3 regions of the Paenibacillus sp. E222 genome follow, and region 3 is predicted to be linked to each of the others. Evidence: a T-box and tRNA genes for the amino acid it is inferred to sense, from the RefSeq annotation. Region 3 holds a T-box; the other regions hold tRNA genes.
What was found. A T-box is a leader RNA that pairs with one kind of tRNA and senses whether it is charged. The one in region 3 lies ahead of HW560_RS21345 (alanine--tRNA ligase), so its partner is inferred to be a tRNA-Ala.
Positions count from the first base shown of each region.

Region 1: it encodes a tRNA-Ala, which carries the amino acid that the T-box ahead of HW560_RS21345 (alanine--tRNA ligase) is inferred to sense. The anticodon was not compared.
Region 2: it encodes a tRNA-Ala, which carries the amino acid that the T-box ahead of HW560_RS21345 (alanine--tRNA ligase) is inferred to sense. The anticodon was not compared.

Region 1 is NZ_CP058552.1:1,044,815-1,055,358, reverse strand. Features, by position in the region: gene dnaX (DNA polymerase III subunit gamma/tau) at 1-1,359, shown strand, start outside; gene HW560_RS04740 (YbaB/EbfC family nucleoid-associated protein) at 1,408-1,719, shown strand; gene recR (recombination mediator RecR) at 1,754-2,353, shown strand; gene HW560_RS04730 (DUF2508 family protein) at 2,701-2,928, shown strand; gene HW560_RS04725 (pro-sigmaK processing inhibitor BofA family protein) at 2,965-3,234, shown strand; rRNA gene HW560_RS04720 (16S ribosomal RNA) at 3,600-5,151, shown strand; rRNA gene rrf (5S ribosomal RNA) at 5,257-5,373, shown strand; tRNA gene HW560_RS04710 (tRNA-Ile) at 5,411-5,487, shown strand; tRNA gene HW560_RS04705 (tRNA-Ala) at 5,510-5,585, shown strand; rRNA gene HW560_RS04700 (23S ribosomal RNA) at 5,792-8,716, shown strand; tRNA gene HW560_RS04695 (tRNA-Ser) at 8,804-8,895, shown strand; tRNA gene HW560_RS04690 (tRNA-Met) at 8,942-9,018, shown strand; tRNA gene HW560_RS04685 (tRNA-Val) at 9,028-9,103, shown strand; tRNA gene HW560_RS04680 (tRNA-Thr) at 9,109-9,184, shown strand; tRNA gene HW560_RS04675 (tRNA-Asp) at 9,194-9,271, shown strand; tRNA gene HW560_RS04670 (tRNA-Phe) at 9,293-9,368, shown strand; tRNA gene HW560_RS04665 (tRNA-Tyr) at 9,378-9,463, shown strand; tRNA gene HW560_RS04660 (tRNA-Lys) at 9,471-9,543, shown strand; gene HW560_RS04655 (PucR family transcriptional regulator) at 9,707-10,544, shown strand, end outside.
Region 2 is NZ_CP058552.1:2,156,102-2,166,645, reverse strand. Features, by position in the region: gene HW560_RS09580 (zf-HC2 domain-containing protein) at 1-235, opposite strand, end outside; gene sigW (RNA polymerase sigma factor SigW) at 371-937, opposite strand; gene ppc (phosphoenolpyruvate carboxylase) at 1,194-3,986, opposite strand; tRNA gene HW560_RS09565 (tRNA-Gly) at 4,560-4,630, opposite strand; tRNA gene HW560_RS09560 (tRNA-Pro) at 4,640-4,713, opposite strand; tRNA gene HW560_RS09555 (tRNA-Arg) at 4,730-4,806, opposite strand; tRNA gene HW560_RS09550 (tRNA-Gly) at 4,814-4,888, opposite strand; tRNA gene HW560_RS09545 (tRNA-Leu) at 4,899-4,979, opposite strand; tRNA gene HW560_RS09540 (tRNA-Lys) at 4,986-5,061, opposite strand; tRNA gene HW560_RS09535 (tRNA-Gln) at 5,078-5,152, opposite strand; tRNA gene HW560_RS09530 (tRNA-Val) at 5,163-5,238, opposite strand; tRNA gene HW560_RS09525 (tRNA-Glu) at 5,245-5,316, opposite strand; tRNA gene HW560_RS09520 (tRNA-Thr) at 5,327-5,399, opposite strand; tRNA gene HW560_RS09515 (tRNA-Asn) at 5,403-5,478, opposite strand; rRNA gene rrf (5S ribosomal RNA) at 5,563-5,679, opposite strand; rRNA gene HW560_RS09505 (23S ribosomal RNA) at 5,762-8,687, opposite strand; tRNA gene HW560_RS09500 (tRNA-Ala) at 8,891-8,966, opposite strand; tRNA gene HW560_RS09495 (tRNA-Ile) at 8,990-9,066, opposite strand; rRNA gene rrf (5S ribosomal RNA) at 9,104-9,220, opposite strand; rRNA gene HW560_RS09485 (16S ribosomal RNA) at 9,327-10,544, opposite strand, start outside.
Region 3 is NZ_CP058552.1:4,734,908-4,745,451, forward strand. Features, by position in the region: gene HW560_RS21310 (ABC transporter permease) at 1-318, shown strand, start outside; gene HW560_RS21315 (zinc-binding alcohol dehydrogenase family protein) at 322-1,296, shown strand; gene HW560_RS21320 (ester cyclase) at 1,317-1,736, shown strand; gene HW560_RS21325 (isochorismatase family protein) at 2,369-2,947, opposite strand; gene HW560_RS21330 (TetR/AcrR family transcriptional regulator) at 3,078-3,959, shown strand; gene HW560_RS21335 (AhlS family quorum-quenching N-acyl homoserine lactonase) at 4,277-5,125, opposite strand; gene HW560_RS21340 (winged helix-turn-helix transcriptional regulator) at 5,353-5,757, shown strand; T-box leader at 6,369-6,612, shown strand; gene HW560_RS21345 (alanine--tRNA ligase) at 6,722-8,593, shown strand; gene HW560_RS34025 (hypothetical protein) at 8,653-8,784, shown strand; gene HW560_RS21350 (winged helix-turn-helix transcriptional regulator) at 9,014-9,361, shown strand; gene HW560_RS21355 (putative quinol monooxygenase) at 9,525-9,866, shown strand; gene HW560_RS21360 (NADPH-dependent F420 reductase) at 10,087-10,482, shown strand.

The DNA of each region.
Region 1 (10,544 bases), 3.7 Mb from region 3:
GCATTCAATGCGCTGCTCAAAACATTGGAAGAGCCTCCGCCACATGTGATGTTTATTTTGGCAACGACAGAACCCCATCGTCTTCCGGCAACAATTATTTCTCGCTGTCAGCGATTTGATTTTCGCAGAGTGTCTCTGGAAGAACAGACAGCACGACTTACGCTGATCTGTGAACAGGAAGGCATGGAAGCCGATCAGGACGCACTCCAGTATATTGCCCGTCTGTCTGACGGGGGAATGAGGGACGCACTCAGTGTCCTGGATCAGATCTCTTCCTTTACAGATGGAAGGGTGACCTATCAGCAGGTTATGGATATGACCGGAGGCATTCCTTCCGAACAGTTTGCAAAGTTGGCTGCTTCTCTGCTCAAGGGCGATGTAGGTCATATTTTGCAGATGATCGAAGGGTTCATGCATGAAGGTAAGAGTGCGGACAAGTGCATGGAAAATTTGCTTTATTATTTCCGTGATTTGCTTATGATTAAGATGGTGCCGGATGCCGATAAACTGACGGATCGGGTACTTAACCCCGAGTCGTTCCGTGATATGGCGGAATCATTCACCAAGGAACAGCTGTTCCAGATGATTGATACACTTAACCGGTACCAGAGTGAGATGAAATATGCAGTACAGCCGCAGACGCTGTTTGAAGTAGCTCTCCTTAAACTGTGCAGTATTCCTGCTCAAGGGGCGTCATCGGGTCAGATGGCGGATTCGGCCGGCGCTGCTCCTGCTGTATCCGCGCCAGTGGATGGCGGGGAGATCAACCGACTGAAGCAACAGCTTGCTGAACTGGAGAAAAAGCTGGATCGTGCGCTTAAGAGCGGTTTGTCTGGGGGAGAGGCTGCATCAAGTGCTCCTTCACGCCCGGCAACACGAGCTCCGGTGTCGAGAGGCAATTCGCCAGCGAAGTTACCTGCACAGCTTGATCAGTATGTTGCACGTAAGGGATCTCCTGAGTTTACGGAGGTTAGCAAGAAGTGGGGGCAGATCCTGCAGCGCGTCAAAGAAGAGAAAGTAACCGTTCACGCCTGGTTTATGGATGGTGAACCTGTATCGGTGCTGGAAGACAATGTTCTGGTGGCGTTTAAGAACAACATCCACCGTGAAACTACGGAGAAGCAGGCTAATCGCGAAGTGATTGAACGGGTGCTGTCTGAACAGCTTGGACGTTCAGCGCGTCTTGTGACGATGATGCTCAAAGATTGGACTGGAGCGATGGAAGGAGCTGCTGAAACGCCAAAGGAGGACTTTAAGCTTGAACCTGAGCATGAAGACGGCGGTTCAGGCAACAAGCAGCCTTGGATTGATGAAGCCATCCAGCTCTTTGGTGAGGACCTTGTAGTGATCAAAGAATAGATATACATGCGCCTGGCGCGATAACTATACCAAAGGAGATGAATAATCATGAACAACATGAACCAAATGATGAAACAAGTGAAGAAAATGCAGGAGCAAATGCTGAAGGCACAGGAGGAACTGGCGGACAAAACAGTCCAAGGTACTTCTGGTGGCGGTGTTGTAACTGCTGAAGTTAACGGACATAAGAAATTGCTGGCGATCACTATCAAGCCAGAAGCGGTTGATCCAGAAGATGTAGAAATGCTGCAGGATCTGGTTATGACAGCAGTCAATGACGCAATGACCAAAGCGGATGAAATTGCGAACCAGGATATGGGTAAATTCACAGGCGGTATGAAAATTCCGGGATTATTTTAATTAAAATTGATCCTATCAAAGGAGACGCAATCGATTGTATTATCCCGAACCGATAGCGAAGCTGATTGATGCTTTCACCCGTTTGCCGGGTGTTGGCCCCAAGACTGCGGCGCGACTAGCTTTTCATGTGCTTAACATGAAGGAAGATGACGTTATTGATTTTGCCAAAGCGCTCGTCAGTGTGAAGCGGAATCTTCATTACTGTTCGGTGTGTTGTAATATTACGGATACTGACCCGTGTCGGATCTGTCAGGATAAATCCAGGGATGTCTCGGTAATCTGTGTCGTTCAGGATTCCAAAGATTTGGTGGCTATGGAGCGTACCAAGGAATTTGACGGATACTATCATGTGCTGCAGGGTGCAATCTCTCCTATGGAGGGGATAGGTCCGGATGATATCCGTCTGAAGGAACTATTGACCCGTTTAAGCGATGAGCGAGTTAAAGAACTGATTCTGGCTACAAATCCGAATATCGAAGGTGAGGCCACGGCGATGTATATTTCTCGTCTGGTCCGTCCGTTTGAGATCTCGGTGACTCGGATTGCCCATGGATTGCCTGTTGGGGGCGACCTGGAGTATGCGGATGAAGTGACTCTTTCCAAGGCGCTGGAAGGGCGCAGGGAAATGAGATAGCTGTGCGTGTTTCTTATTAAGAGTATGCGCCTATAATGATTGATTTCCTAATTGAAAAGAATAGATAAGTTTGGATTACTTAGAGAGCCCTTTAGGCTCTCTTTTTTTTGTTTTAATACTCTTTCTAACGTCGCTTAAATGTAAAGTCTCTCATTTCTACTGATGTATGTTTATTAGTCTATAGAATTTCTCGTTGAGATTAAATTAACGATTCATTAAATTGTTTAGCTCAGTTCTAAGTTTGTCCTTTCCCTGATATGTATGAGAATATGTCGTGCTGATTAGGAGGGAGCGAGCTTATGTTTATATGGCGAAATATAGGAAGATCGGTGGAGAAGCGTGAAAGAATGCTAAAGGAGATGGAAGAGGAACAGATTTATTCAGATATACAGAAAGCCAAGGCAGAGTGGGAACGGGCTGTCAGACAGTTTGAAGAGGCGCAGGGGCAGGATGAGATTGATTATGCGATCTATGTGCTGGAGGCCGCGGAGCGTAAATATCAGATTCATTTGAAGCGTGCTAAACGTGTAGGGATTAATAAGGCAGTTATAGGTGATCGAGGGATGGGCATGTAGGTGGACGTGTGACATTCAATTATGGGGGTGTTAAGTATGAAGAGTCTTATATTAGGCAGTGTGCTTGTTATGTCGTTACTAGGGTTGATAATCATCTTGTTTAGAAAACGGATTGTGCTATCCTTCTTTACATCATTCGGGATTCATCTGGTACTGGCTGCGGTGGGGATATATGTTGTTAATTATTCTGGTTGGATCACTGGAGCATACATCCCGCTGAACCCTGCCACAATAGGCACTGTAAGCATTCTAGGACTGCCGGGTGTTGGTTTATTATTGGGTTTGAAAATTTCTTTGTTTGGGTAGTTGACTCCTTCGATGTTTATATGGTACATTATATCTCGTTGCTTTGCTTGCTTGGTTAAATGCTTTTGACGAAATGATTGAGTTTGATAAGAACTCGAAAAAAGAATTTCAAAAAAAGCTTGACTGAAACAAACGAAGTATGGTATATTATAAAAGTCGCCGCTGAGAGAAAATGGTGACGAAAAAGCAAGAAAATTATTAAGTTTGATCTTTGAAAACTGAACAACGAGTGAGTAACGATCTTGCTTGCAAGATCGACGCTGAGAAATCGGTACACGTCTTCGGGCTGTATGCTTTCAAAGCAAAATAAATGAGATTTTTAATCTCGTCAGTTTCAAAATGAGCTTATCGCTCTTTTCAATACTTTATTGGAGAGTTTGATCCTGGCTCAGGACGAACGCTGGCGGCATGCCTAATACATGCAAGTCGAGCGGACTTGATGAGAAGCTTGCTTCTCTGATGGTTAGCGGCGGACGGGTGAGTAACACGTAGGCAACCTGCCCTCAAGCTTGGGACAACTACCGGAAACGGTAGCTAATACCGAATAGTTGTTTTCTTCTCCTGAAGGAAACTGGAAAGACGGAGCAATCTGTCACTTGGGGATGGGCCTGCGGCGCATTAGCTAGTTGGTGGGGTAATGGCTCACCAAGGCGACGATGCGTAGCCGACCTGAGAGGGTGATCGGCCACACTGGGACTGAGACACGGCCCAGACTCCTACGGGAGGCAGCAGTAGGGAATCTTCCGCAATGGGCGAAAGCCTGACGGAGCAATGCCGCGTGAGTGATGAAGGTTTTCGGATCGTAAAGCTCTGTTGCCAGGGAAGAACGCTTGGGAGAGTAACTGCTCTCAAGGTGACGGTACCTGAGAAGAAAGCCCCGGCTAACTACGTGCCAGCAGCCGCGGTAATACGTAGGGGGCAAGCGTTGTCCGGAATTATTGGGCGTAAAGCGCGCGCAGGCGGTCATTTAAGTCTGGTGTTTAATCCCGGGGCTCAACCCCGGATCGCACTGGAAACTGGGTGACTTGAGTGCAGAAGAGGAGAGTGGAATTCCACGTGTAGCGGTGAAATGCGTAGATATGTGGAGGAACACCAGTGGCGAAGGCGACTCTCTGGGCTGTAACTGACGCTGAGGCGCGAAAGCGTGGGGAGCAAACAGGATTAGATACCCTGGTAGTCCACGCCGTAAACGATGAGTGCTAGGTGTTAGGGGTTTCGATACCCTTGGTGCCGAAGTTAACACATTAAGCACTCCGCCTGGGGAGTACGGTCGCAAGACTGAAACTCAAAGGAATTGACGGGGACCCGCACAAGCAGTGGAGTATGTGGTTTAATTCGAAGCAACGCGAAGAACCTTACCAGGTCTTGACATCCCTCTGACCGGTACAGAGATGTACCTTTCCTTCGGGACAGAGGAGACAGGTGGTGCATGGTTGTCGTCAGCTCGTGTCGTGAGATGTTGGGTTAAGTCCCGCAACGAGCGCAACCCTTGATCTTAGTTGCCAGCACTTCGGGTGGGCACTCTAAGGTGACTGCCGGTGACAAACCGGAGGAAGGTGGGGATGACGTCAAATCATCATGCCCCTTATGACCTGGGCTACACACGTACTACAATGGCCGGTACAACGGGCTGTGAAGCCGCGAGGTGGAACGAATCCTAAAAAGCCGGTCTCAGTTCGGATTGCAGGCTGCAACTCGCCTGCATGAAGTCGGAATTGCTAGTAATCGCGGATCAGCATGCCGCGGTGAATACGTTCCCGGGTCTTGTACACACCGCCCGTCACACCACGAGAGTTTATAACACCCGAAGTCGGTGGGGTAACCGCAAGGAGCCAGCCGCCGAAGGTGGGATAGATGATTGGGGTGAAGTCGTAACAAGGTAGCCGTATCGGAAGGTGCGGCTGGATCACCTCCTTTCTATGGAGAATCGTTTCCCGCGTGGAAACATTCAAATACAAAATCTAGCCAGGTCGGCTAGTTACTCACTCGTTGCTCAGTTTTGAGAGCTCAAACTCTCAAACGTTTGGTGGCGATAGCGAAGGGGTTCCACACGTTCCCATCCCGAACACGACCGTTAAGCCCTTCAGCGTCAATGGTACTTGGACCGCAGGGTCCTGGGAGAGTAGAACGCCGCCAAGCGTAAACCCATTACGGGTTTCAATATGATATATAATGTGGGCCCTTAGCTCAGTTGGTTAGAGCGCACCTCTGATAAGGGTGAGGCCGGTGGTTCGAGTCCACCAGGGCCCACCATGTATACCTTAAAATCTAATATGGGGCCATAGCTCAGCTGGGAGAGCGCCTGCCTTGCAAGCAGGAGGTCAGCGGTTCGATCCCGCTTGGCTCCACCAACAAGATTTTACAAGCTTGTTCTTTGAAAACTAGATATCGAAACGAAATTTTGCGATTTAGAACATTCCTTTTTAAGCTGAACTTGTGTTAAAACAAGTTTCAATAAAAACGGTAGATTGCATGAGCAAGTGATCGAAATGGAGCGACTTTTGGCTTTGGACGTAGTCCAAAACAAGCGGAGCGACAGCTCGAACACGAGCGGAATGGTTAAGCTACTAAGAGCACACGGAGGATGCCTAGGCGCTAGGAGCCGATGAAGGACGTGGCGAACAACGAAACTGCCTCGGGGAGCTGTAAGCAAGCTTTGATCCGGGGGTGTCCGAATGGGGAAACCCAGCTGGGGTAATTTCCAGTTACTCATAACTGAATACATAGGTTATGCAGAGGCATACCAGGGGAACTGAAACATCTAAGTACCCTGAGGAAGAGAAAACAATAGTGATTCCGTCAGTAGCGGCGAGCGAACGCGGAGAAGCCCAAACCAGAGAGCTTGCTCTCTGGGGTTGTGGGACATCTCACATGGAGTTACAAAGGAGCCGGTTAAACGAAGAGGTCTGGAAAGGCCCGCCAAAGAAGGTAAAAGCCCTGTACTTGAAAGTCTGTTCTCTCCGAGATGTATCCCGAGTAGTGCGGGGCACGTGAAACCCCGTATGAATCCGGCAGGACCATCTGCCAAGGCTAAATACTTCCTAGCGACCGATAGTGAAGCAGTACCGTGAGGGAAAGGTGAAAAGCACCCCGGAAGGGGAGTGAAATAGAACCTGAAACCGTGTGCTTACAAAAAGTCAGAGCCCGTTTTAGGGGTGATGGCGTGCCTTTTGTAGAATGAACCGGCGAGTTACGTTCCCGTGCAAGGTTAAGGTGAAGAGCCGGAGCCGCAGCGAAAGCGAGTCTGAATAGGGCGATGTAGTACGTGGACGTAGACCCGAAACCGGGTGATCTACCCCTGTCCAGGGTGAAGGTGCGGTAACACGCACTGGAGGCCCGAACCCACGCACGTTGAAAAGTGCGGGGATGAGGTGGGGGTAGCGGAGAAATTCCAATCGAACTCGGAGATAGCTGGTTCTCCCCGAAATAGCTTTAGGGCTAGCCTCGGAAAACAGAGTCGTGGAGGTAGAGCACTGATTGGGTGCGGGGCCCGCAAGGGTTACCAAGCTCAGTCAAACTCCGAATGCCATAGACTTACTTCCGGGAGTCAGACAGTGAGTGCTAAGATCCATTGTCAAAAGGGAAACAGCCCAGACCATCAGCTAAGGTCCCCAAGTGTGTGTTAAGTGGGAAAGGATGTGGAGTTGCACAGACAACCAGGATGTTGGCTTAGAAGCAGCCACCATTGAAAGAGTGCGTAATAGCTCACTGGTCGAGTGACTCTGCGCCGAAAATGTAACGGGGCTAAACACACCACCGAAGCTATGGCTTGATGCTTGCATCAGGGGTAGGGGAGCGTTGTATAAGGGTTGAAGGTGTACCGTAAGGAGCGCTGGACATTATACAAGTGAGAATGCCGGTATGAGTAACGAAAAGATCAGTGAGAATCTGATCCGCCGAAAGCCTAAGGGTTCCTGAGGAAGGCTCGTCCGCTCAGGGTAAGTCGGGACCTAAGGCGAGGCCGAAAGGCGTAGTCGAAGGACAACAGGTCGAAATTCCTGTACCACCGTAAGCCGTTATGAGCAATGGGGGGACGCAGCAGGGTAGTGACGCGGACTGATGGATGTCCGTCTAAGCAGTGAGGCTGATGTGTAGGCAAATCCGCACATCGTAAGGCTGGACTGTGATGGGGAGCGAAAATTATAGTAGCGAAGGTCATGATCTCACACTGCCAAGAAAAGCCTCTAGCCAGGTGATGGTGCCCGTACCGCAAACCGACACAGGTAGGCGAGAAGAGAATTCTAAGGCGCGCGGAAGAACTCTCGTTAAGGAACTCGGCAAAATGACCCCGTAACTTCGGGAGAAGGGGTGCCCCGGTAGTGTGAATAGCACGAGGGGGCCGCAGTGAAAAGGCCCAAGCGACTGTTTAGCAAAAACACAGGTCTGTGCGAAGCCGTAAGGCGAAGTATACGGGCTGACGCCTGCCCGGTGCTGGAAGGTTAAGGGGAGCGGTTAGGAGCAATCCGAAGCTGTGAACCGAAGCCCCAGTAAACGGCGGCCGTAACTATAACGGTCCTAAGGTAGCGAAATTCCTTGTCAGGTAAATTCTGACCCGCACGAATGGCGTAACGACTTGGGCGCTGTCTCAACGAGAGATCCGGTGAAATTTTAATACCTGTGAAGATGCAGGTTACCCGCGACAAGACGGAAAGACCCCATGGAGCTTTACTGCAGCTTGATATTGAATTTGGGTACGATCTGTACAGGATAGGTGGGAGCCTTTGAAACGTGAGCGCCAGCTTGCGTGGAGGCACCGTTGGGATACCACCCTGATCGTATCTAGGTTCTAACCTGGTACCGTAATCCGGTGCGGGGACAGTGTCAGGTGGGCAGTTTGACTGGGGCGGTCGCCTCCTAAAGAGTAACGGAGGCGCCCAAAGGTTCCCTCAGAATGGTTGGAAATCATTCGAAGAGTGCAAAGGCATAAGGGAGCTTGACTGCGAGACCTACAAGTCGAGCAGGGACGAAAGTCGGGCTTAGTGATCCGGTGGTACCGCATGGAAGGGCCATCGCTCAACGGATAAAAGCTACCCTGGGGATAACAGGCTTATCTCCCCCAAGAGTCCACATCGACGGGGAGGTTTGGCACCTCGATGTCGGCTCATCGCATCCTGGGGCTGAAGTAGGTCCCAAGGGTTGGGCTGTTCGCCCATTAAAGCGGTACGCGAGCTGGGTTCAGAACGTCGTGAGACAGTTCGGTCCCTATCTGTCGTGGGCGTAGGAAATTTGAGAGGAGCTGTCCTTAGTACGAGAGGACCGGGATGGACGTACCGCTGGTGTACCAGTTGTTCCGCCAGGAGCACCGCTGGGTAGCTATGTACGGAAGGGATAAGCGCTGAAAGCATCTAAGCGTGAAGCCCCCCTCAAGATGAGATTTCCCAGTATGTAAGACCCCTTGAAGACGACGAGGTAGATAGGCTGGGGGTGGAAGTGCAGCAATGCATGGAGCTGACCAGTACTAATCGGTCGAGGGCTTATCCAAGATATGCAGGTTGTAACTCGCAAAGTTCGTTTCGGATCTAGTTTTCAGGGAGCAATCCTTGTAAGCATTGTTCATGATTGTCTATTTGGAGAGATACCCAAGTGGCTATAAGGGGACCCTCTGCTAAGGGGTTAGACTGCGTAAGCGGTGCGAGGGTTCGAATCCCTCTCTCTCCGCCATCTTTACCTAAGATGGACAAGCAATCAAGATCAATATTATTAATATGGCGGTGTAGCTCAGCTGGCTAGAGCGTACGGTTCATACCCGTGAGGTCGGGGGTTCGATCCCCTCCGCCGCTACCATATTACCCAGGAGGCTTAGCTCAGCTGGGAGAGCATCTGCCTTACAAGCAGAGGGTCGGGGGTTCGATCCCCTCAGCCTCCACCATATACGCCGGTGTAGCTCAACTGGTAGAGCAACTGACTTGTAATCAGTAGGTTGGGGGTTCAAGTCCTCTCGCCGGCACCATTAATGCCTGGAACCGTGGTGTAGTTGGCCTAACATGCCTGCCTGTCACGCAGGAGATCGCGGGTTCGAATCCCGTCGGTTCCGCCATTAATCTAAAAAATTAAATAAGGCTCGGTAGCTCAGTCGGTAGAGCAGAGGACTGAAAATCCTCGTGTCGGCGGTTCGATTCCGTCCCGAGCCACCATGTAATCCTGGAGGATTAGCGAAGTGGCCAAACGCATCAGACTGTAAATCTGCTCCCGTACGGGTTCGGTGGTTCGAATCCATCATCCTCCACCAGTTTTTCGAGTCATTAGCTCAGTTGGTAGAGCACCTGACTTTTAATCAGGGTGTCGAAGGTTCGAGCCCTTCATGACTCATCTTTTAAGAAAGAGTGATTGATCATTAATTTGATCAATCACTCTTTTTTGTTATAGATAAATAAATTATTAATGTGGAAACCTATGATAACGACTGAAAAAGGCGATGCTGCGCAAGATATGATAAAATAATAGAAAAAAGCAGAGTGGTGGCGTTCATTATATGAAGCTCATACCTGATCTAAAACAACAAATTGAAGCAATTATAGGTACTACATTGGACGAATCCGTGATAACTATAGAAGAATGGAATCAATATGGATCAAGCTCAACTCACCGTAGAACGGTCCCAGTGGCTCATAATACTCTTACAAAAGAAGCCGAAGGTTTCATGCAGGATGATGAGATGATGGATGGTTTGGATACGGATGTAAGCAGTTGGTGTATAGGAGACCGTATCTATTTTAAAGTTGGGATGAACGAGAAAGAAGGTACTGTTTTATATTGGGCATGCTCTGTTAATGCCGTTACGCTGGAAGTACAGCGTTTAATTGAACTTCTCATTAGTAGTCATAGGGAAGCGCTAGATGAAGAACAGCCAGTGATTTATGAAAACGATAGAGAACAACAGCTTGCTGAATTGGGACAATGGCTTCGGAAGCAGATCGAGCAAAAAGTCCAGCAGGAACCCATTCCGGATCATTATTCGCTGGATGGAGAATTGAACACAGAGAAAATCCCATTTTTGCTGCAATGTGAGACACCTGATGCTCATCGCATACGTTCGAAGGAATTGAATAAGTTGCTCGAAAGTTACTTCGGAGAAGAAATTATACTGATTCCTGTAGGAGAGCAGGAGTGGGTTTTTCTAGGTGATGAACAGATTGTCACTGGCGAAGCTGAAGAGGATACAACAGAAGCCAGAAAGGACTTATTGAATGCCTTTTGTCAGGGGCTCTATGAATTGGTTGCCAGCGAGTGGGCGGGTGTGTTTCATTTGTCTGCATCCTTACCGTGTATCCCTGCAAAGCAGCTATCTCCTGTCACGGCACTTCTTCAAG
Region 2 (10,544 bases), 2.6 Mb from region 3:
GCTGTCTCTTGGGCTGGGGCAGAGCATTCATAATTCGATTGGTCAGCTCATCCGAGGCAGACGGTGAATAGTGTTTCATGGCAAAGAGTAGCATTTCCGTCTGTTCCAACTCTTTAAAGCGCATGCGACAATCCGGACAGGTCACAAGGTGACTTTTCAGTTCAACCTTCTGGGCCGGGGACAACGACTCATCCAAACATTCATGCATTAAAGAGACGGCCGAGTTGCAATCCATATGAGAGCCAATCCTTTCTTAGATCACTTAGTCCTTGCATCGCCAAAAAGCACGCATAAGACTTGCATACATTACATACGCATCCGTTTCGGATATGTTTCAAATAATTTCGCCCAAAATAAAGACGTTAACCATTTACAACTTATACTCCAGTTTTTTACGCAAAAAATCACGACCCCGATGAACACGAGTTTTAATCGTTGTTACGGGCATACCTGTCACATCACTGATTTCCTGTAGCGACAAGTCCTGTAAATATCTCAAAATCATGACTGATTTATACTTGGCCGGCAAACTGTCAATCGCTTCACGGATTAGTGTCTGTGTTTCAGACAAAAGTGCTTCACTCTCTGGTGTACGATCATCGCTTGGAAGCATCGCATAACCGTCAGATCCTTCCTGATCATTCAGCTCTGCATCCAATGAATAAGAAGGTTTTTTCCGCCGTAAGCGGTCAATACACAGATTGGTTGCAATCCGGTATATCCAGGTTGAGAACTTCTGATTCGGATCATACTTTTCCATATTGCGAAACACACGCAAAAACGTCTCCTGTACAACGTCTTCGGCTTCATGACGATTGTTCAGCATCCGGTATGCCAGATGAAACAGCTTGTCCTTGTATAATTCAACGATTTCTGCAAAGGCCCGCTGGTCACCCTTCAGTACCAGCTTAACAAGCCTGTTCTCCAAATTGTCCACCCTTATTCCCCCAGACATGCTGATGGGTCTTCCGCCTTCTGATACCCGTCCACACTTGTAATTCACCAATCAAATCGTAAATCAACTTTGGTCAAAAATCAAGACTGTGCCGGAAAATATCCGCCAAAAACAGTAAAAACGGGAACTCCCGAAGGAGTCCCGTTTCATCTCTCACTCGAGTTGAGGAGAGAATTAAGCTTTTTGCTATCTGTTTGGCTGGAAAATTCACTTCATTTATGGTTAAGCAGGTTAATGATCAGCCCGTATTCCGAAGCCCTGCAGCAATGCCGTTAATCGTAAGCAACACTTCTCGCAGCAACTCTGTGTCGTCCTCGCCGCGCTCACGCATGTCTCTGAGCTCACTCAGAAGTTGGACCTGCATGTAGGACAAAGGATCGACATACGGATTACGCAGTCGGATCGACTCTTGAATTACCGGTACATCATCCAGAATTTCAGCTTCTCCGGTAATTTTCAGAATCAGCTCTTTGGTGAGCTTGAATTCCGATTCAATCTGACCATAGATGCGATCACGTGCTTCCTCATTGGAAGTCATGGCTGAGTATTCCTTCGCAATAACCAGATCTGCTTTGGCAACAGCCATCTGCACCGTATCAATTAGTGTACGGAAGAATGGGAAGTTTTCATACATTTCTTTCAGGACAACCAGATTTTCTTCTTTATCCTGATAGTAGCTTTGCAGTCCCGTTCCTGCCGCATACCATGCGGGAAGCAGATAACGACTTTGGGTCCAGGCAAATACCCAAGGGATCGCTCTCAAATCCTCGAACTTGTCGCTGTTTTTCCGTTTGGATGGACGTGAACCAATATTCAGTTCCCCAACCTCAGGCAGCGGTGTCGATTCCTTGAAGAAGGTAAAGAAGTCTGGATCACGGAAAATAAGATCCTGGTATTTGGTCAGGGATACTTCGGAAATATCTTTGATGATGCTATCCCAATGACGCTCTGATGCCGACTCTTGCGGCTCCAGACCGTTTAATGCAGCTGTAATCAAAGCTGATGTAGCCTGCTCAAGACTGCGGTATGCAATTCCCTGAAGGGAATAACGGGAAGAGATAACCTCACCCTGCTCTGTAATCTTGATCCCCCCACCAATGGTGTGTGGTGGTTGAGCAAGAATACTGCGGTTGAGAGGCATGCCTCCACGTCCGAGCGCCCCACCTCTACCATGGAAGAACTTCAGCTTAACGCCGTGTTTATTACCAACATCGGTGATGGCATTCATCGCTACACGCAGCTCCCAGTTGGCTGTAACAACCCCGCCATCCTTGTTGCTGTCCGAGTAGCCCAACATGATTTCATGCAGTTCATTCCGCCCGCTCACACTTGCGCGATATACCGGAAGGTTGAACAGCTTCTCCATAATTTCCGAAGCGGCATGAAGATCATCAATCGTTTCAAACAGTGGAACCGCTTGAAGCGTAGATACCACTTCACCGTTATGTTCTTTGCGGAACAAACCTACTTCTTTGGCAAATACCATAACCTCAAGCAGATCACTTGCTCCTTGGGTCATACTAATCAGGTAGCTTGTGATACAACCGGCCCCAAACTCACTCTGAGCACGTTTGATCGTACGGAATACATCCAGACATTCTTTGGTCCCCTCTGTGTACTGATGATAAGGGGAAGTCAGTGGACGAGGATCATCCAGCAAACGAGCCAGTAAATCGATTTTTCCATCTTCCGTCAAACGAGCATAATCTTCTACGATGTTCATTTTGGCCAAAATCTCCGACATCGCATTTTCATGCTCTTTACTATGCTGACGCACATCCAATGCAGCTGTATGGAAACCGAACAGCTCCACTTGACGAATCATTTTGCGAATGGTCGTATCTGCTACATAGTCTGCAAAGTGATGACGCAGGCTGCGATCGATAATCATCAGATCATCCATCAGTCCTTGAGCGCTGTCATAGCGGTCAGGCTGTCCTACTTTGTTCTCATCCAGAACATTGTTCAGCTTGGCAATCATATAAGCCAATTTAATACGATATGGCTCTTTTTCATTCCGCCACATATCCACTTTTTTCAACGTTACACAACTACGGTCTTGCTCAATCGACTGCACCAGCTCATCCGATACGTGGATGATGTTCGTGCTGAAGCTGAGATGTCCCATAAGTTCAATCATAATCCGTTGATACTCACGTAAAGCGAGCTTACGCTGCATTAACAGTGTCTGCCATGTTACATCTGAAGTTACCGAAGGATTTCCATCCCGGTCTCCACCGATCCAGGAACCGAACCGCAAATACGTCGGCACATGCCAGTCATGGTCAGGATAAAATTTATTCAGGCAGCGTTCAAGCTCCTGGTATACATCCGGAAGTACATGGAACAACGTTTCATGAAAGTAATACATTCCGTTCCGTACTTCATCAAGCACAGTCGGTTTACGGTCACGAAGCTCATCAGTCTGCCATAGTGTAATGACTTCGTTCAACAGCTTCTCCCGCAACTGTTCACGTTCACGCAACGTCAGCGTAGGATTATCAAGTGACATGACATCTTCGGATATCCGTTTGTGGATGTCCAGTATAACCCGACGCATGGCTTCGGTTGGATGAGCTGTCATCACCAATTCCAGCGATAACTCGTCTAGAATATCCTCTACTTCCGTGTGAGACAATCCGCGTTCCTTCAGATCTTGTACTGCTTTTTCAATCGATCCTGGCTGCACAGCATCCCCTGCAGAACGTTCATAATCCCGTTTACGCCGGATCCGATGGTTTTGTTCAGCAATGTTAACTAATTGAAAATAAATCGCAAAAGCTCGAATCACCTGATGGCGATTTTCCGAGTCTAATTCCTGGATCATCGTTTTGAACTCTGCATAAAGTTCTGGCAAGAACTCTGCACGCAACGATTTGCTCGTTTCCCGAATCTTCTCAACGATATCGAGAAGCTCCGTGCCTCCTTGATGGACAAGAACTTCTCCGAGTATGTTGCCCAGGAACCGCACGTCTCGCCGAAGCAGGTTGTTGGATTGGCTTTTGCTGGCGGTTACCATAGTTTCAGTCATGCTTATCCTCCCATCTGATCGTTCCATTCGTACACGTAAATTTGACACCTTCATAACATCATACAATAAAATGGTACGAAAATCTTTATTTTTCTACTAGTAAAAATGGGGATTTACCCTGATTTACAGCACAAAAACACGCTTTATTATTCATTTTCTTGTTCTGCTTCGATTAATGGTCAAATGCTGTCGCATGATACCTTTTTCACGTACTTTTCATACCTCGAATAACTCATACCTATTCTTAATTTTTCATAAATATACAGTTAGACTGGTAATGTTCATTGCACCTGAATGTATTCATATCTGCATGATTTCCATTGTTACAAACCAGACGAAACATAAAGAAACATGACCGGCAAAGCAAGCTTTTGTATACTTTATCACACTGACGCAATAAATTAAAGAGTGTATTTATAATTTTTTGTTTCTTTTAGCAGAAATGAATGCAGAGGTTCGAGGAATTATTGCACTTATCATCTGAATATAGAGGAGATCGGTATTTTAATGAGGTGTTGTTTCAATAAATAAAAGAAAAGCCTCTGTATACAGAGGCTTTTCAATGAATCATGAAGCGGGTGATGGGAATCGAACCCACGCTATTAGCTTGGAAGGCTAAAGTTCTACCATTGAACTACACCCGCAAATAAAAATCGGGATGACACGATTTGAACATGCGACCCCCTGGTCCCAAACCAGGTGCTCTACCAAGCTGAGCTACATCCCGATACTTATGAAAATAATGGCGCGCCCTGAGAGATTCGAACTCCCGGCCTTTTGATTCGTAGTCAAACGCTCTATCCAGCTGAGCTAAGGGCGCAAAATATTGGAGCGGACGACGGGAATCGAACCCGCGACCCTCGCCTTGGCAAGGCGATGCTCTACCGCTGAGCCACGTCCGCTTATAAAGGATGCGCGTGGAGGGACTTGAACCCCCACGTCAAAGACGCTAGATCCTAAGTCTAGTGCGTCTGCCAATTCCGCCACACGCGCATATCATGGTGAGTCATGAAGGGCTCGAACCTTCGACACCCTGATTAAAAGTCAGGTGCTCTACCAACTGAGCTAATGACTCAAACTAAAAATTAAAATGGCTGGGGATATAGGATTTGAACCTATGCATGACGGAGTCAAAGTCCGTTGCCTTACCGCTTGGCTAATCCCCATTAAGTTAAGTGGTGGAGGCTGAGGGGATCGAACCCCCGACCCTCTGCTTGTAAGGCAGATGCTCTCCCAGCTGAGCTAAGCCTCCATCCTATGACCCGTAGGGGATTCGAACCCCTGTTACCTCCGTGAAAGGGAGGTGTCTTAACCCCTTGACCAACGGGCCCCATTTCCAAAGCTCTCAACCGGGATCGAACCGGTGACCTCATCCTTACCATGGATGCACTCTACCTACTGAGCTATGAGAGCAAATGGCTCCCCGAACAGGGCTCGAACCTGTGACAACTCGATTAACAGTCGAGTGCTCTACCAACTGAGCTATCAGGGAATAATATGCATTTGCAGGGCAAATGCAATTCATCATACAACGCTAACATGCAGAGCCTGTTTTCTATGTAAGATGAAAGAGTTCGCTTGGCGGCGTCCTACTCTCCCAGGACCCTGCGGTCCAAGTACCATCGGCGCTAGAGGGCTTAACGGTCGTGTTCGGGATGGGTACGTGTGGAACCCCTCCGCCATCGCCACCAAACGCATAGCTTAGCTTACATCTCAGAGTTTATTCTCTGAAAACTAGATCCGAAACGAAATTTGCAACTTACAACCTGCATATCTTGGATAAGCCCTCGACCGATTAGTACTGGTCAGCTCCATGCATTGCTGCACTTCCACCCCCAGCCTATCTACCTCGTCGTCTTCAAGGGGTCTTACATACTGGGAAATCTCATCTTGAGGGGGGCTTCACGCTTAGATGCTTTCAGCGCTTATCCCTTCCGTACATAGCTACCCAGCGGTGCTCCTGGCGGAACAACTGGTACACCAGCGGTACGTCCATCCCGGTCCTCTCGTACTAAGGACAGCTCCTCTCAAATTTCCTACGCCCACGACAGATAGGGACCGAACTGTCTCACGACGTTCTGAACCCAGCTCGCGTACCGCTTTAATGGGCGAACAGCCCAACCCTTGGGACCTACTTCAGCCCCAGGATGCGATGAGCCGACATCGAGGTGCCAAACCTCCCCGTCGATGTGGACTCTTGGGGGAGATAAGCCTGTTATCCCCAGGGTAGCTTTTATCCGTTGAGCGATGGCCCTTCCATGCGGTACCACCGGATCACTAAGCCCGACTTTCGTCCCTGCTCGACTTGTAGGTCTCGCAGTCAAGCTCCCTTATGCCTTTGCACTCTTCGAATGATTTCCAACCATTCTGAGGGAACCTTTGGGCGCCTCCGTTACTCTTTAGGAGGCGACCGCCCCAGTCAAACTGCCCACCTGACACTGTCCCCGCACCGGATTACGGTACCAGGTTAGAACCTAGATACGATCAGGGTGGTATCCCAACGGTGCCTCCACGCAAGCTGGCGCTCACGCTTCAAAGGCTCCCACCTATCCTGTACAGATCGTACCCAAATTCAATATCAAGCTGCAGTAAAGCTCCATGGGGTCTTTCCGTCTTGTCGCGGGTAACCTGCATCTTCACAGGTATTAAAATTTCACCGGATCTCTCGTTGAGACAGCGCCCAAGTCGTTACGCCATTCGTGCGGGTCAGAATTTACCTGACAAGGAATTTCGCTACCTTAGGACCGTTATAGTTACGGCCGCCGTTTACTGGGGCTTCGGTTCACAGCTTCGGATTGCTCCTAACCGCTCCCCTTAACCTTCCAGCACCGGGCAGGCGTCAGCCCGTATACTTCGCCTTACGGCTTCGCACAGACCTGTGTTTTTGCTAAACAGTCGCTTGGGCCTTTTCACTGCGGCCCCCTCGTGCTATTCACACTACCGGGGCACCCCTTCTCCCGAAGTTACGGGGTCATTTTGCCGAGTTCCTTAACGAGAGTTCTTCCGCGCGCCTTAGAATTCTCTTCTCGCCTACCTGTGTCGGTTTGCGGTACGGGCACCATCACCTGGCTAGAGGCTTTTCTTGGCAGTGTGAGATCATGACCTTCGCTACTATAATTTTCGCTCCCCATCACAGTCCAGCCTTACGATGTGCGGATTTGCCTACACATCAGCCTCACTGCTTAGACGGACATCCATCAGTCCGCGTCACTACCCTGCTGCGTCCCCCCATTGCTCATAACGGCTTACGGTGGTACAGGAATTTCGACCTGTTGTCCTTCGACTACGCCTTTCGGCCTCGCCTTAGGTCCCGACTTACCCTGAGCGGACGAGCCTTCCTCAGGAACCCTTAGGCTTTCGGCGGATCAGATTCTCACTGATCTTTTCGTTACTCATACCGGCATTCTCACTTGTATAATGTCCAGCGCTCCTTACGGTACACCTTCAATCCTTATACAACGCTCCCCTACCCCTGATGCAAAGCATCAAGCCATAGCTTCGGTGGTGTGTTTAGCCCCGTTACATTTTCGGCGCAGAGTCACTCGACCAGTGAGCTATTACGCACTCTTTCAATGGTGGCTGCTTCTAAGCCAACATCCTGGTTGTCTGTGCAACTCCACATCCTTTCCCACTTAACACACACTTGGGGACCTTAGCTGATGGTCTGGGCTGTTTCCCTTTTGACAATGGATCTTAGCACTCACTGTCTGACTCCCGGAAGTAAGTCTATGGCATTCGGAGTTTGACTGAGCTTGGTAACCCTTGCGGGCCCCGCACCCAATCAGTGCTCTACCTCCACGACTCTGTTTTCCGAGGCTAGCCCTAAAGCTATTTCGGGGAGAACCAGCTATCTCCGAGTTCGATTGGAATTTCTCCGCTACCCCCACCTCATCCCCGCACTTTTCAACGTGCGTGGGTTCGGGCCTCCAGTGCGTGTTACCGCACCTTCACCCTGGACAGGGGTAGATCACCCGGTTTCGGGTCTACGTCCACGTACTCATTCGCCCTATTCAGACTCGCTTTCGCTGCGGCTCCGGCTCTTCACCTTAACCTTGCACGGGAACGTAACTCGCCGGTTCATTCTACAAAAGGCACGCCATCACCCCTAAAACGGGCTCTGACTTTTTGTAAGCACACGGTTTCAGGTTCTATTTCACTCCCCTTCCGGGGTGCTTTTCACCTTTCCCTCACGGTACTGCTTCACTATCGGTCGCTAGGAAGTATTTAGCCTTGGCAGATGGTCCTGCCGGATTCATACGGGGTTTCACGTGCCCCGCACTACTCGGGATACATCTCGGAGAGAGCAGGCTTTCAACTACAGGGCTTTTACCTTCTTTGGCGGGCCTTTCCAGACCTCTTCGTTTAACCGGCTCCTTTGTAACTCCATGTGAGATGTCCCACAACCCCAAAGAGCAAGCTCTCTGGTTTGGGCTTCTCCGCGTTCGCTCGCCGCTACTGACGGAATCACTATTGTTTTCTCTTCCTCAGGGTACTTAGATGTTTCAGTTCCCCTGGTATGCCTCTACACAACCTATGTATTCAGTTATGAGTAACTGGAAATTACCCCAGCTGGGTTTCCCCATTCGGACACCCCCGGATCAAAGCTTGCTTACAGCTCCCCGAGGCAGTTTCGTTGTTCGCCACGTCCTTCATCGGCTCCTAGCGCCTAGGCATCCTCCGTGTGCTCTTAGTAGCTTAACCATAATTGCTCCGGTTTCGACTGCTCGCTTCCCTTGTTTTGCTTACGCAAAGCCAAAAGTCACTCCCATTCGATACCATCGCAATGCAGTTTTCACTATTTATTGAAACTTGTTTACACAAGTTCAGCTTAAAAAGGAATGTTCTAAATCGCAAAATTTCGTTTCGATATCTAGTTTTCAAAGAACAAGCTTGTAAAATCTTGTTGGTGGAGCCAAGCGGGATCGAACCGCTGACCTCCTGCTTGCAAGGCAGGCGCTCTCCCAGCTGAGCTATGGCCCCATATTAGATTTTTAAGGTATACATGGTGGGCCCTGGTGGACTCGAACCACCGGCCTCACCCTTATCAGAGGTGCGCTCTAACCAACTGAGCTAAGGGCCCACATTATATATCATATTGAAACCCGTAATGGGTTTACGCTTGGCGGCGTTCTACTCTCCCAGGACCCTGCGGTCCAAGTACCATCGACGCTGAAGGGCTTAACGGTCGTGTTCGGGATGGGAACGTGTGGAACCCCTTCGCTATCGCCACCAAACGTTTGAGAGTTTGAGCTCTCAAAACTGAGCAACGAGTGAGTAACTAGCCGACCTGGCTAGATTTTGTATTTGAATGTTTCCGTTACAGGAAACGATTCTCCATAGAAAGGAGGTGATCCAGCCGCACCTTCCGATACGGCTACCTTGTTACGACTTCACCCCAATCATCTATCCCACCTTCGGCGGCTGGCTCCTTGCGGTTACCCCACCGACTTCGGGTGTTATAAACTCTCGTGGTGTGACGGGCGGTGTGTACAAGACCCGGGAACGTATTCACCGCGGCATGCTGATCCGCGATTACTAGCAATTCCGACTTCATGCAGGCGAGTTGCAGCCTGCAATCCGAACTGAGACCGGCTTTTTAGGATTCGTTCCACCTCGCGGCTTCACAGCCCGTTGTACCGGCCATTGTAGTACGTGTGTAGCCCAGGTCATAAGGGGCATGATGATTTGACGTCATCCCCACCTTCCTCCGGTTTGTCACCGGCAGTCACCTTAGAGTGCCCACCCGAAGTGCTGGCAACTAAGATCAAGGGTTGCGCTCGTTGCGGGACTTAACCCAACATCTCACGACACGAGCTGACGACAACCATGCACCACCTGTCTCCTCTGTCCCGAAGGAAAGGTACATCTCTGTACCGGTCAGAGGGATGTCAAGACCTGGTAAGGTTCTTCGCGTTGCTTCGAATTAAACCACATACTCCACTGCTTGTGCGGGTCCCCGTCAATTCCTTTGAGTTTCAGTCTTGCGACCGTACTCCCCAGGCGGAGTGCTTAATGTGTTAACTTCGGCACCAAGGGTATCGAAACCCCTAACACCTAGCACTCATCGTTTACGGCGTGGACTACCAGGGTATCTAATCCTGTTTGCTCCCCACGCTTTCGCGCCTCAGCGTCAGTTACAGCCCAGAGAGTCGCCTTCGCCACTGGTGTTCCTCCACATATCTACGCATTTCACCGCTACACGTGGAATTCCACTCTCCTCTTCTGCACTCAAGTCACCCAGTTTCCAGTGCGATCCGGGGTTGAGCCCCGGGATTAAACACCAGACTTAAATGACCGCCTGCGCGCGCTTTACGCCCAATAATTCCGGACAACGCTTGCCCCCTACGTATTACCGCGGCTGCTGGCACGTAGTTAGCCGGGGCTTTCTTCTCAGGTACCGTCACCTTGAGAGCAGTTACTCTCTCAAGCGTTCTTCCCTGGCAACAGAGCTTTACGATCCGAAAACCTTCATCACTCACGCGGCATTGCTCCGTCAGGCTTTCGCCCATTGCGGAAGATTCCCTACTGCTGCCTCCCGTAGGAGTCTGGGCCGTGTCT
Region 3 (10,544 bases):
GTTGAACCATCTGTTATTGAAGCTGCTACTGGGGTAGGTATGAGCCGATTTCAGATCTTATTTCAAGTCCAGGTACCCTTGGCAATCAAGCCTCTGTTTACTGGCCTTCGACTTGCTTCGGTAACAACCATTAGCATGGCAACCATCGCTGCCTTCATTAATGCAGGAGGGCTAGGTACGATATTAAATGATGGATTACGGACCATGAATATCGATAAGATTTTGTGGGGGGGCTTATTGTCAGCAGGACTTGCCATTGTGACGAACGCAATATTCATGCTGTTTGAGAAACGAATATATTTGAGATCGGAGAGATAAATAATGAAGGCAGTTGTATTGGAAAGGGTCTGTACCCCAAAAGAACTACAGATCACTGAAGTACCTATTCCTATAGTCAAACCTGGGTGGGTACTTGTAAAAATCAGGGCGTTTGGAATAAATCGCTCCGAAATGTTCACTAGACAGGGGCATTCACCGTCCGTTCAATTCCCGCGTATTATTGGGATCGAATGCGTAGGGGAGATTGAAGATCCTTCAGATAGCACATTTATAAAGGGAACGACCGTCGCTTCATTAATGGGAGGGTTAGGCCGTGCATTTGACGGAAGTTATGCTGAATATGCACTTATACCTTCGGACCAAGTGTATCCTATTCCTAGCGATATGAAATGGACTGAACTTGCAGCGATACCAGAAATGTATTATACCGCGTATGCATCCTTATTTGAATGTCTTCAATTGACTTCAGGAGAGATGCTACTTATTCGTGGTGGGACAAGTTCCGTAGGCTTAGCAGCACTTCAGCTAGCTAAGAGTGTAGGAGCAAAAGTTATATCAACGACTCGAGACAAAGAGAAATTTGCACTTCTCCAACAAGCTGGAGCAGACTATGCACTGCTCGATAATGAACATTTGAGAGAACAGGTGTGTGCTATTGCTCCAAATGGGGTAAACAAGGTTCTAGAGTTGGTTGGTACAACGACGGTAAAGGAGTCCTTGCAATTCATCTCAGAACGAGGGATTTGTTGCATGTCAGGAATATTAGGAGATGAATGGACTCTTGATGCCTTTGAACCTTTAGTGGATATACCCTCAGGTATATATTTCACAGCGTTCACCAGTGAAGTTATCAAAGAAAGTACACTGATCTCTTTATTTGAGCATATTCAAAAACAAGGTATAGTCCCACCTATTGCCCGAGTCTTTACACTCGAGGAGATTGGAAAGGCACATCTTTTAATGGAAAGTAACACCGCAAACGGTAAGATTGTTATATCCAATGACATTTGCACATGAAAATAGAAAGGGGTTTAAATATGACGATTACAGAAAACAAACAATTGATGTATCGTTTCACGAACTTCATTAATACGGCAAGCAAAGAACTTGCTGAAGAATTGATTGCTCAAGATGCTGTTTTTTATGTACCTATGCAAAAAGAACCAATGAATGGTCCAAGTGGTTATCTCTCCATAATTCATATGATGAGATCTGGTTTTTCCGATATACAATGGACTGTTAAGGAGCTGGTAGCAGAAGGGGATCTAATAGCAGCTCATTTTGTCATGAAGGGCACACAAGACGGAGAGTTTCTCGGGTTTCCACCAACGAGAAAGAAAATTGAAGTAAATGCAATGAATTTTTATCGGATCTCTAATGATCAAATTATTGAAGAGTATGGTCAACCCGATATGCTTGGTTTGCTCCAACAAATAGGGGCAATTCCAAAAGCATAATTACATCTCCTCTTGTAAATAAATGAAGTGATCTCAGAAAATGTCGCTATAAAAGCGGCATTTTTTTGAGATCATGTGACTTGATTAAGAAATAATTGTCGAGGGACAAGAACATAGTCCGATTACCGATTAGGTGTCATGAGATTTTATCATTCGCTAATGAAATTTTTAAACATTTACCTTTTTGGTACTTTAGGTGTACTCATTTCTCTGGGATTAGATAGGTTAATTGCAGCACAAGGATATGCCAAAACAGCCATTCATATTTGTTGCTGCTGTTGTGAACAGTATCCTAGAGAGAGGGGCCAAAAGCTTTCTGCTTCAGAAAATAGACGGACGTCCAAATTATTTAATGGCTTAAATAATCCGTGTTTTTAGCAGACGAAGGTAACTCTGTTCATGGAACAACTATTAAACTCTAGACTAGAATGGATTACAAAGAATAGTGGACCAACTAAAATTAGGTAGTGATCTAAGTGTCAACAGATTAGATAAGTAACGCAAAGCAAAGCAAAGGTATGAGTGCCTTTGCTTTAACTTAGAAAGAAGGGTGTCGTAAAAATTAACAAGGTATCATTCCCGATGCGTGCTTGTTGTCGGACCTCTCATCTATTAAGTTCTTTTATGTGGATCTATGATTGAAGCGCTGCACAAGCGAGAATCTCGTCGGTAGTGCGTAATCGGCCAATACGTGGAAAGATGACTTTGCTTACGTGCTCATGTTCTGCCTCGCTGAATCCGGTCATTGCGTCTATTGCAAAAATCACTTGATACCCATGAGCAAATGCTTCTCGCGCAGTTGTATCAACCCCAATTCCTGAAGCAATTCCGCAGAGTATGATCGTAGTAATGCCTCTCCGGCGTAACTGCTGATCCAGATCCGTCCCGTAAAATGCACCCCACTGACGCTTAGTAATTAGATGGTCGTTAGTAGTGACTCCAATTTCAGGCACAATTTCATCCCATCCAGGTACCAGATTGATCGCTGGGGGTTCTTGATCCAGCAGCGGATGGGGCATATCTTTGAAATCTTTCGAAGAAACACGTACGAGTCCAACGAAGGCACCAACCTCACGGAAAGTTTGAACCATGGCAGCGGCACGTTCGACAACTTGTTCTGCTGAATGAGGGGCGTACTGGTTTCCGATCCATTTCTGCAGATCGATTACGATTAATGCCGTTTTAGAAAATTGATATAAATGCTCTTTCATGTTAATCACACTCCAATTTCAATTTGATCATCCTTAATAGTAAGTTCATAAAATTGAACTTTTATTCATTGACTTGGTGTTCATAATTTTGTACTATTAGTTCAAAGTTGTCAAGAGGGGATGCTTGAGCATGAGCGTAACGAAGCAAGATATCATTTATTCGGCTTCTAAAATGTTTAACGAAAAAGGTTACCTGGGAACATCCATTCAGGAAATCGCCCAGGACTGTTCCATAGCAAAGGGCTCCGTTTACAAATATTTTCCTTCTAAAGAGGATTTGTTGTGTGAGGTTTTCGACCATTGCCAAATGGCTTATTTTGATCGGGCTGAACGTTTGAAAGATATCGGAAAGGGGAGCCCTCAGGAGAGACTAGTGGATCAGATTGTATTTCGTTTTCAGTATTTCATGGAATATCGTCATATTATGGTGGATTTCATTGATCTACCAATTACGCAGTACGAAACATTCCGCAAATTGAGAAATCACGTTCGCGAGCGAATGATGGAGTGGCACAGATCATGGCTTTTAGAAGTCTACGGCCCTAAAATTCAGCCGTTTCTCTGGGATTTGATCTTTATTTACCGGTCTTTTATTAAAGATTATCTGCAGCGCGTCATCTCCGAAGAGAATCTATTGTCCGTTGAGGATACAGCTTGGTTTATCGTTGATAAGATGGATGCGTTAGTCAACCACATGTCCAAGTCAGGTTCGAATGGACTGCTCGGGCAAAGCGCATATGATACCTTTATTCATTCAGGCTCAAACGACTGGAACGGTGAAAAAGAACGGATTACCGAAGAGTTGCTCGGCAGAGTGATTGCTATTATTGAGGCTTGGAAGGGTGGGGCAGAACGCCGTAAGGAATTGCAAGAAATTGTTCAATTGTTGAATAGCGAGATTGCTCAGACTGAGCCAAAGAGATCGGTTATTCAAGCGTTATGTGCTTACTTGGAACAAGAGAAAGAACTAAGAAGTTCAGTTATTCAGTTAAAGCAAATCGTCCTAGCATAGGTAAGGAATATTGGTGTTAGTTAGAGAAATGTGAATATTCCAATGATGATAACTATAGCTGTATATTTAAAAAAGGTTGAACAATTGTTGCTAAATCACTTCAAAGGGTAGTTCTAATGAAAGCTATCCTGCTCTTAAATAGAGCAGGGGCTCGATCTACTCGATAGGAACGTTCTTGAACACAACCGATTTGTAAAGATGAACGGCATTCGGAAGCTGTAGCTTGATACTCCTGCCCAAAAAGAGCGATGTTGCGTGAAGCCCGCGTGCGGTTAATGGTGGCATGGATGATTTTCCGTTCGTATGCGAAAGTTGAGTCATTCATAAAATCCTTCAGTAGATTTTCTCAAACTGCTGAATTGATCCAGATCATGACCGAACCAGACTTGGGAATTCGTACGGGCAGCCAATGTACGAATTTTCTCTACTGTGTTTCGATAGCCGATCAAATCATAAATTATCCCAGGCGGCTTGACAGGAGGACCAAAACTTTCCGAAGTATAGATGGCATCGGAAGATAGAATGATTCCGCCGGTTTCTGGCATGTCGATCTGGAGACCCAACATTCCCCATGTATGACCGCTTCCGAAATTCAAGATTTTGATACCATCCACCAGATCCAAATTGTCTTCTCCCGGTTTGATCGTTTTCCATTGCAGCTGGTTTTTGATCCATGCGTCAATATCAGCCCACACATAGGCTCCTTCTTTTTCATTGCGGGCGTAGGTCTGCAGTGCTCCGTTAAACTCATCCTCATGGACGATAATGGTCGCGTTCGTGAACAATTCGAGGCATCCTGCATGGTCCAGATGCAAATGGGAGGCAACAACATACTTGATGTCTTCGGGTCTAACCTTAAGCTGCTCCAATCGGTTATGCAGGTAACATTCCTCGCTTGCCACCCATGGAGACGACAGTTGGGTCGATTGTGTCCAGCGCCCTTGAGCGCCCATTGAGTTTGGGTTGCAGGCTGTATCAAACAAGATTTTCCCCTCAGGATGATCGATCAATACCGTATAAATTGGAAACTCCACAAATTGTGTCTGGGCATTCGGATTATTAATTGTTGCTGGATTATGCATGGAGATGATCCAATTTTTATCCATGCTCATTCGACCGTTATCCAATACATATAGCTTGGGATGCATCTTAATAATATTTGTCATGTTTATTTACCTACCTATCGAAGTAATCCAGTACAAGGTAACCCCTTTCGGGAGCACATCTCCTTGGAACACCCGGTTTTGCCCTTGAGCGGTGTCTTTGCTATGGCAGATCTAGCTCAAGCTGTTCAGTACTGGTATAGACATACAGTAATACAAAAAATAAAATGATATAAGTAGGCACTTTAAAGTGTCCTGGGAATTTCATAGAGCACTAGGAGGGAAACTATTTGGTACATTCATCCATAACTAAACAATCTGATATTTCGTTATCCAATTGCGGCTATAGCAAGGTTCTTGACATTATCTCTAACAAGTGGACTGCACTTGTTATATATGCCATGGAAAACGGTAAAATCAGATATGGAGAAATGCTACGGAGAGTTGAAGGGATATCTAAAAAAATGCTTACCCAGACGGTACGCAAGCTGGAACGTGATGGATTGGTCCAACGACACATTACGCCTACAGTACCTCCAAGTGTGGAATATTCTCTAACAACATTAGGGGAAACATTGCTCAAACCGATGAAAGAGTTAAGGCAGTGGGGAAGAGAAAATTTCACTCGAGTTGTAGAGGCGAGGGTTAAGTTTGACGTTGCTTATACTACTGGTTCAAGTGAAGCCGACAGATAAATTGATGGACTTTACAGTACTTGAAGTATCACGTTGTAGTAGCGTAGTTTTGGATATCCGCTAGACCTTGGAAGACTCATTGAAGAGGCTGAAAACGGACTATTTCAATTTGCCTAACGAGCACCGCATTATCCGGCCATGCCGAGATTCTTGAAGGGGAGCTGCCATTTGGGCCGAAGATTACCCCGTAGATGATTACTGTCGAGGGACAAGAACATGATCCCATTGAAGTCGCTATTTTAGCGGCTTTTTATTTTATCGGTAGAAGTTCTTGTCCCAAGCCAAGGACAAGAACTTCTACCGATTGCCGATTAGATGAATATCTACACATTGAGTGAATACGCATAAACTTAGGAATTCTTGGAACAAATTTTATGGGTGGATTCTTGCTCGTAAGCTCGCCGCCGCAGTCCACCTCGTAAAGGTGGCGGACTCGCGGGGGGCCCGATGCATAATAAAAATCAAATATATTAATCTACACTGTCCAAAAGGATGCAAAGCAACAGAAGTGCCAATGCAGATGAAGAATAAACAAACGTATAACATATAAAAATGTGGGATTGATTTGACGAAGTAAGTTGAGTGTGATAGCATTTGGTTTAATTTAAAACGAAAAGGCTATGATGAGAAATAGTAAGTATTAGGGATTTCACAGAGAGAAGATGGTTGGTGCGAATCTTCATTGAACTAATAGTGAAGCAGTCTCGGAGCTGTGAACCGAACAGAGGAATCTCAGTAGGCTTCAACGGAGTTCCACCGTTATTCAGGAAACAATATCGGAGATATCCCGTATTGATTGAGTGCAGAGAAATCTGAATTTAGGTGGTACCACGGACATAATCGTTCGCCCTAAGTTGACATGTAATATGTCAGCTTAGGGCTTTTTTGTTTTATTCTTTTTCGTTTAAACATATGTAAAAACATTTTCCAAGAATAAATAATAATTAAAATGGAGGCATTGAGCATGGTTAAAATGACACCAGATGAGTTAAGAAAATCATACATTGACTTTATGAAAGGAATAGGGGCAAGCCAAGTACCCTCTTCTAGCTTGTTACCAGAAAATGATCCCTCAACGCTTTTTACGGGAAGTGGAATGCAACCTATGGTTCCATATTTATTGGGGGAAAAGCATCCAATAGGCAATGACATTGCTAATATTCAGAAGTGTTTAAGGACAGGCGATATTGATGAAGTAGGAGATACGTCGCATCTGACATTTTTTGAAATGGTAGGTCGATGGGAGTTTAAAGCAAATGAAGATCACTATAAGAAAAAGCAAATCGATGCCGTTTGGAATTGGCATATTAAAGAATTAGGAATTGATCCTGACAGACTATATATCAGTGTTTTTATAGGAAGTGATGATTTGAATATACAGAAAGATACGGAAACCATTCAAATCTGGTCAGAAAAATTTAAATCAGTAGGTATAGAACCTATCGTTGAAGATAATCCGTATCAATATGGGGTATCTAGAGGTGGGAAAATATTCTTATATGATGAAAAAGAAAATTGGTGGAGCCGATCCGGAAGTCCATTGAATATGCCTGTTGGTGAACCCGGTGGGCCTGATAGTGAAATGTTCTACGATCTTGAGCCAGACGGTGATTCACTGGATCATCCTGCTTCTGAAAGCGAGAGGTTTTTAGAAATTGGGAACAACGTATTTATGTGTTACAAAAAAGAAGACACAGGATTTGTAAAAATGAAAAATCCCAATATTGATTATGGAGGCGGATTAGAAAGGGTTGCAACAGCCCTTAATGGTGACAAGGATATTTATAATACGGCTTTCTTCCTTAATCCCAAGAAAAAATTGATGGAGTTAAGTGGTAAACAATATACTGACGATTTAAAGTCGTTTAGAATCATACTTGATCATGTGAGAGCGGCTACTTTTCTAATTAATGATGGTGCGGAGCCAGCTAATAGTGATGCAGGGTATATAACAAGAAGGTTATTAAGAAGGGCGATTCGTGCAGGTAAAAAAATAGGTATACACGGAAGTTTTGTGGGTGAGTTGTCTGAAGTTTATATCGATGAAGCAACAGCTTATGAAGATTTGATCGGTAATAAAAAGAAAGTTATCGAAATAGTAAATAAGGAAGAAAATCTTTTCTATAGAACTTTACAGCAAGGAGAATTTGAAATACAAAAACATCTTAAGAATAAGGGTAAAGTTACAGGTGCAGATGCCTTTTATTTTTACGAAACATATGGGTTTCCCTTGGAGTTGACGGAAGAGTTTCTAACTGAAAGTGGATATAGGATGGAGGACAAGGCGTCTTATATAGAGGCGGCAAACAAACATGCTGAAAAGAGCAGAACTGCTTCTGTGGGTAAATTTAAAGGTGGACTCGCTGAACATTCAACAGAAACGACAGCCCTGCACACGGTATCTCATTTATTACTTGCTGGTTTAAGGGAAGTTTTAGGTGATCATGTTCATCAACAAGGAAGTAATATTACTTCAGAACGATTACGGTTTGACTTCAACCATGATGAAAAACTTACGCCAGAGCAAATAGCTGAGGTGGAAAAGTATGTGAATGATGCGATTTCATCAAAAGCAGTTACCTATATTTCAGAGCTGTCTAAAATTGAAGCGAAAGAAAGTAATGTTGAAGGGAATTTTTGGGATAAATATCCGGATATCGTTAAGGTGTATACAATCAAAGATAACGAAGGGAAAGTTTGGAGTCGAGAAGTATGTGGAGGACCTCATGTAGAAGATACAACAAACTTAGGAAAGTTCAGTATTAAAAAAGAACAATCTTCTGCTGCTGGAGTTAGAAGGATTAAAGGAGTAATTAATAAAAACGCGGAACAATAGCTGATGTTTTAGGATTACCATTTGTAACAACGTTATGAGTTGCCGGGAATCCAGGATGAATGATAAAGCCGGCACTCGAAGAGGGTTTGACATCGCTTGGCCTTTCCGTTGGCGGTACCGGAGAACAGTATTCAAAGAAAAAGAGCTGGAGCAAGCCCCTGACTGAACTGGATTTATCCATTCCTAGTTAAGGTACCCGTCCAGCTCTTTTTTTCGCATTTGAATCTTGAATAAGGATAAACAACTCAGGCATTTTGAGCAATCATTTCCCGTTAGTTTAATCGTCTTGAAAATTATCTGATTTAAACAGACCATGTAATAGCATTGATAAAAACAGACAGAATATATGGCAAGGGAGGTGGATTTAATCAACACATATACTATAATAATGGAAATAAAATAAGGGATGGTGTTTCTCAATTGAAAACTTTTTATTGTGATCTGGAAATAACCTTAGATGTCATTGGCGGAAAGTGGAGACCTCTTATACTGTATTACTTAATAAAAGGTCCTAAACGGACCGGTGAATTGAAAAGGCTCATTCCATCAATTTCTCAGAAAATGTTAGTACAGTCATTGCGGGAGTTGGAGAGTCATAATTTGATTATAAGAAAAATGTACAATCAGGTACCACCAAAAGTGGAATATGCAATATCAGAAATGGGTATGTCACTTGAACCCACTTTGCGAGCTCTTTGTAATTGGGGTCAGGATTATGCAGAGAAGACATGGAACAAGGATGAATATCGGAGATTAAATGTAGAATAGAGTAATTTAAAAAATCAATTTATGCTGCATTTTATCACAATTATCACTTTTTGGTTACTATATAACCAAAAAGTACGTACTATTTTAAAAGTGATACATAGTACATAATGAGACTTGTGACCATGAAGAAAATAAAAAAATTAATAGGAGGAGTGTTCTAACAATGTCAACAAACAGCAGTCAAATAATTCTCAATATACGTTTTAAAATTAAGCCTGGTAAGAAAGAAGCTTTCCGTGAAAGTCTATTTGCAATGATTAGCAACTTCAAGAGTGAACCTACCTTTGTCAATGCGATCGTCTCCGATGATCTTGATCATTCTGATGATCTTGTCATCTATGAGATCTGGCAGGGTACAAGAGAAAGTTGGATTCGACACGAACTTAATAAACCTTATCGTGCTGAGTATGAAGGTGCACTTACCAACCTAATTGATGATAGAATCGTAAGCTGGCTTGAACCAGTCGGTGAATGGGGAAGTACACTGACGAATGTAAGACGGTAAGTTTCTTAAAGGTAAGGATTATCACTTGCAATCCATTCTGTAACCTCCAAATTAGAATTTTTACAAATAATCTCTGAATATTACAACGTGAAACAACAGTCGCTCGATGTACTGCCAAACTTAATCAATGGAAGAGTTCTTGCTAGCTTCACGATAAAAGATGATGTGGACGATATGATAACCTTTTTTTTGATCATAATGTAACTTATATAGTTACATTATGATCAACTTACCTTGCCGTGGTCCCGAAACGCTCTCAGAGCTGGTAAGCTCGCTCGGTACTGGCGCAAAATCTGGAACACCTTTAGAAGCAGCTGAGCAGGACTTTGTAATTTTGAGCGTAATGTGGCCGCAAATGCCTATTGCTTTGTCCATGGTTCCTGACTGGACAGGCCGTGTTCTTATTGATGCTACCAACCGTTTTGAAAATATGGAACCTTTCGTTGGTGAATTATCAGGAAAGAATTCGAGTGAAATCGTAGCGCAATATGCTCCGGGTGCTCGGGTAATCAAAGCTTTTAACAGTGTTCCGATGGAATGGATTAAGAATTACACGGAAGAGAAGCCGAAGACTAGGACTTTTAGTCAATCATATGGTCATAAAACAAGTGAATGATCCGGAAGTCGTGATTGGTTTCTAGTTATAAGATAAAAGCATTAATAAAAGTACAAAGGGGT